Regions from separate parts of the Pedococcus sp. P2_D7 genome, predicted to be linked through region 2. Evidence: predicted binding sites of a transcription regulator. Region 2 holds the regulator's gene; the other holds the start of a gene.
What was found. The regulator LexA, encoded in region 2, represses DNA repair genes until DNA is damaged. The targets are predictions, from matches to a motif close to TCGAACANNTGTTCGA.
Positions count from the first base shown of each region.

Region 1: the regulator LexA is predicted to act here: its motif matches at 1,190-1,205, upstream of AC1DWJ_RS06355 (HNH endonuclease signature motif containing protein).

Region 1 is NZ_JBFUEH010000002.1:596,805-598,999, reverse strand. Features, by position in the region: gene AC1DWJ_RS06355 (HNH endonuclease signature motif containing protein) at 1-1,182, opposite strand, end outside; gene AC1DWJ_RS06350 (C40 family peptidase) at 1,352-2,195, opposite strand, start outside.
Region 2 is NZ_JBFUEH010000008.1:76,001-78,195, forward strand. Features, by position in the region: gene AC1DWJ_RS18065 (N-acetyltransferase family protein) at 1-246, shown strand, start outside; gene AC1DWJ_RS18070 (DUF4259 domain-containing protein) at 318-731, shown strand; gene lexA (transcriptional repressor LexA) at 828-1,553, opposite strand; gene AC1DWJ_RS18080 (LysM peptidoglycan-binding domain-containing protein) at 1,778-2,195, shown strand, end outside.

The DNA of each region.
Region 1 (2,195 bases), on a different contig from region 2:
GGGTCGCACCGGCAGTCCGTGGCGGGTGGTGACGACCAGGCCGTCGGGGCGGGTCGGGTCGCCGGCGATGGTGTAGTCGCCTCGGCCGACCGCGTCGTGGTGGAACGGGCAGAGGCTGACCTGGTTGTCGTCGTCGGTGGCGCCGCCGCTGGCCCACTCGTGCAGGTGGTGGATCTCCACGAACCGGGTGGCGGTGCAGCCGGGGAACCGGCAGCCGCGGTCGCGGTCCTCGATCAGCCGGCGGGACCGGGCCGGCAGGATCCGCATGGCCCGGCCGACGCTGACCGGCCGTCCCTGGGTCTCCCAGACCGGCTGGACCACGCCGTCGGAGAGGAACCGGTCGAGCAGCCGCCGAGGGATGGCTGCGCCGCCGTTGACCCAGCCGCCGTCGGTCGACAGGTGCAGGTAGACCCGGTAGTGGCTGGCCCGGCCGGTCGAGGTCACCGACGACAGCGACCGCTGGGCCAGCTCCTCGAGGGCGTCGGCGTAGGTCGGGCGGTCCGTGGCCGCGATGTGGTGGAGGGCGGGTGCGTCACCCGCACCGGTTGCCTCGCCCTCGCCGGCGGCGGACGCCGCGAGGAACAGCGCGTCCTTGGCTTCCTTGAGCGCCTGCTCGACGAGCGCCCCGACCGGTGCGGGGGCGCTGTAGCGCAGCTGGAAGCGGCCGTCGTGGTCGTAGTGCATCGACAGGTCGGGGCGCGCGCAGGCGCGGCGCTCCGAGTCCTCCTGCCCGGGCAGGCCGGAAGCGGGCACCTCGGGCGGGGTAGCGGCGAACGCGTGGCGGCTCAGCGCCCGGCGCAGCTGGGGCACGGTGGCGTGCTGGGCGAAGTCGGCCGCGGACTGCTGGTGGCTCGCCGGCGCGTGGTGGGCCACGACGGCGGTCTGGTCGAGCGACAGGAGTCCGTCCCGCAGGGCCTCGGACACCGCAGGCAGCTCATGACGACGCTTCGCGATCGCGACCACGTCCCGCGCGTGCGAGGGCGACAGCCCGGCCCGGACGACGAAGTAGTGCTCCGGAGACCGGAACCCGCCGTCACCCCAGTGCTCGCCCTCGATGAGCTCGACAGCGAGGTCGACCAGCTCGCCCTGCACCCGGTTGAGCCGTCCCGCGACCTCGGCCGTGCGCGTCCAGAGGTCACGCTGCGCCTCGTCTCGCTGCACGGCCGCCGGGCTGATCGACATAGCCTCATCGTACACTTGTTCGAATGCGTGGTGCCAGTCATCCACAAGGGAGAACCATTGGCACGCAATGGTTTTCGCCCGGAGTCACCCGCAGAGCAGTCCTCGGGCGGACGGGCGTCGCGCTCTCGTCAGGAGCGCGCCCCGGCGGTCTGCCGGGGCTGTGCCGTGCTCAGGGACGGCCGCCATAGGGCACGAGGTCCGAGCGGTAGATCGAGGCGTAGCGGACGTTGGCGCCGGTGTAGGGCGCCTCGATCATCTGGCCATCGCCGACGTAGAGGCCGACGTGGTGGCTGTCGGCGCCCGAGCTGCCGTAGAAGACGAGGTCGCCCGGTCGCAGGTCGCTGATCGCCACGCGGGCGGTCTCGCCCCACTGGGCGCCGGTGTAGTGCGACAGGTTCACGCCGGCCCGCTGCCACGCACGCATCGTGAGGCCGGAGCAGTCGAAGCTGTTCGGGCCGTCGCCGCCCCACTGGTAGGGCTTGCCGACCTGGGCGCGGGCGTAGGCGAGGACCGCGGACACGCCACCATTCGTCGAGGGCGGCGGGGGCGGCGGGTTGTCCGGCTGGGGCGTGGGCCGGGGATGGTTCTGCGAGGCGGCCAGCTCGGCAGCCTCGGCGGCGGCCTTCTGGCGCGCGGCCTCCTCGGCAGCACGGGCGGCGGCGGCGCGGGCGGCCCGCTTCGCGGCTGCCGTCCGGGCGGCCTGCGCGCGCTCGGCGGCCAGCCGGGCCTGGCGGGCAGCCTCGGCGGCGGCGGCGCGAGCTGCGGCGGCGGCAGCCAGTCCGTCCTGGCGCTGCCTCTCGAGCGTGACCGATGTCTTGCGCAGGGTGGCGAGCTGCGTGGTGAGCGAGCTCTGCTGCTTCTGGATCTGGGTGGCAGTCGCCTTCGCCTCGTCGGCCTGCGACTGGGCGGCGTTGCGGGCCGCCTCCGCGGCGCGGGCGGCCTTGGCCTGAGCGGCCTCGGCCTGCGCCGCCTGCTGACGCATCGTGTCGGCCACGATCGAGGCGGCGGCGGCC
Region 2 (2,195 bases):
TACCTCGCCGAGACCGCGCGGGGTCGCGGCCTCGGCCGCACCCTGTATGCCGCGCTGCTGGCGCGGCTCGACGCCGCGCCGGGCGTGCACACCCAGGTGGCCGTGGTGGCCCTCCCGAACGACGCGAGCGTGGCGCTGCACCTGGCGGCCGGTTTCGAACGGGTGGGGGTCCTGCGGGAGGTGGGGCACAAGTTCGGTCGTTATGTCGACACCGAGTGGTACCAACGGATGAGCCCCACGGATTAGGGCTGGCGTGTCGCGCCCTCGCGCGGCACTCTCGGAATTGCACCCCTGTCGCAGGCTGTGGAGGTTCGGAGATGGGCGCCATCGGAGCTGGGCCGTTCGAGAACGACGACGCACTGGACTTCCTCGACGAGCTCGAGGAGTCGGGGCAGGACGTGCGCCGCCGGAAGGTGGAGACCGCCCTCGCCCGGGTGGTCCGTGCGTCCGGCTACATCGAGGCCCCCACCATGTCCGAGGCCGTGGCGGCCGCCGCGGTGGTGGCCGCCTGTGACGACTTCGAGGCGGTGATCGGGGAGCGGAACGTGCCGCGCTGGATCGACGAGGACCCCATCGAGGTGGACGAGCGGCTCGAGGAGCTCGCGACGAAGGCCCTGCACCGCGCCCTGAAGTCCGACGACAACGAGCTCTGGGAGCTGTGGGCCGACGGCGACGGTGGCGAACGGTTCGCCACCAAGGTCACCCACCTGCTCGACGCCCTGGGTGACTGAGCCTTCTCCCTGCCTGCGGGGCCCCGACACGCGTGTGCCGCGGCACGCACGGGGCGTACCGCGGCACACGGTGCAGCCGGCACCTGAGGGTCGAGGTCAGATGCGGCGCAGCACCGCCGTGACCTTGCCGAGGATGGTGGCGTGGTCTCCGTCGATGGGGTCGAAGGCGGCGTTGTGCGGCATCAGCCACACCTTGCCGTCCTTGCGCTTGAAGGTCTTGACCGTCGCCTCGTTGTCGAGCATCGCGGCCACGATGTCGCCGTTGTCGGCGCTGGGCTGCTGCCGGACGACGACCCAGTCGCCGTCGCAGATCGCGGCCTCGATCATCGAGTCACCGACGACCTGCAGGAGGAAGAGCTGGCCCTCGCCCACGATCTGGCGGGGGAGCGGGAAGACGTCCTCGACGGTCTCCTCGGCCAGGATCGGCACACCGGCCGCGATGCGACCGAGCACCGGCACGTAGGACGCCTCAGGGCGGCGGTCGTTGATCCCGGTCTCGTCATAGGTGGCGGTCTCGTCCTCGACGCTGGCGCCGCCGCGGTAGCCCCGCATGTCGGCGGGCGAGTCGGGTGAGACGACCTCGATGGCGCGCGGTCGGTTGGGGTCGCGACGCAGGAAGCCCTTGCGCTCGAGCGTCGACAGCTGGTGGGCCACCGAGCTGGGGGAGGTGAGCCCCACGGCCTCGCCGATCTCGCGCAGGCTCGGCGGGTAGCCACGCCGGTCGACCGAGTTGCGGATCACCTCGAGCACCCGTCGCTGCCGGACGGTCAGACCGTCGCCGCGATCGCGGTCGGGCAGTTCCTTGACGTTGTCGTCGCTCATGCCGCTTCCTCACTTGAGCCGATAAAGGTGCAGGTCAGATGCCGTGTGCCGGGCAACTCAGCGGCTGTGACAGGTGGGCTGTCAGTGGCCTCTGATGTGCTTGGGGCATGAACACAGCGTATGGCCTTCGAACGTCTGTGCCAAACATGTGTTCGACGCGTGTCTTGATCCGTTCGAACATGCGTGCTAGAAATCACCCAGGCAGTTCTTCGCACACCCGTTCGATGAACGCAACCATGAGCCCCCAGCTCACCGCCCCCATGGAGGACCAGATGAGTGCAGCAGTCGCTTGGGACGTCGCCCCCGCGCCGGTGCGGGTCCCCGTTCGCCCGGCTCGCCCCCAGCTGGTCTCGGTGCCCACCGGGGCAGCGGTCCCCCAGGTGCCGGCCACGCCGCTGCGCATCACCCGCGCGGGCCGGCTGGCGCTGACCCTCATCGTCGTCGTGGCGGCGGTCGCCCTGGCGGTCGCGCTCTTCTCCGGCGGAGCCTCCGCCACCGTCATCGACCACTCGACCACCGTGGGCACCGGCCAGACCCTCTCCGAGATCGCCACGCAGCAGCTCCCTCAGCTGCCGATGGCCGAGGCCGTGGCCCAGCTCCAGATCGCGAACGACCTGACCGGCAGCGACATCCACGCCGGTC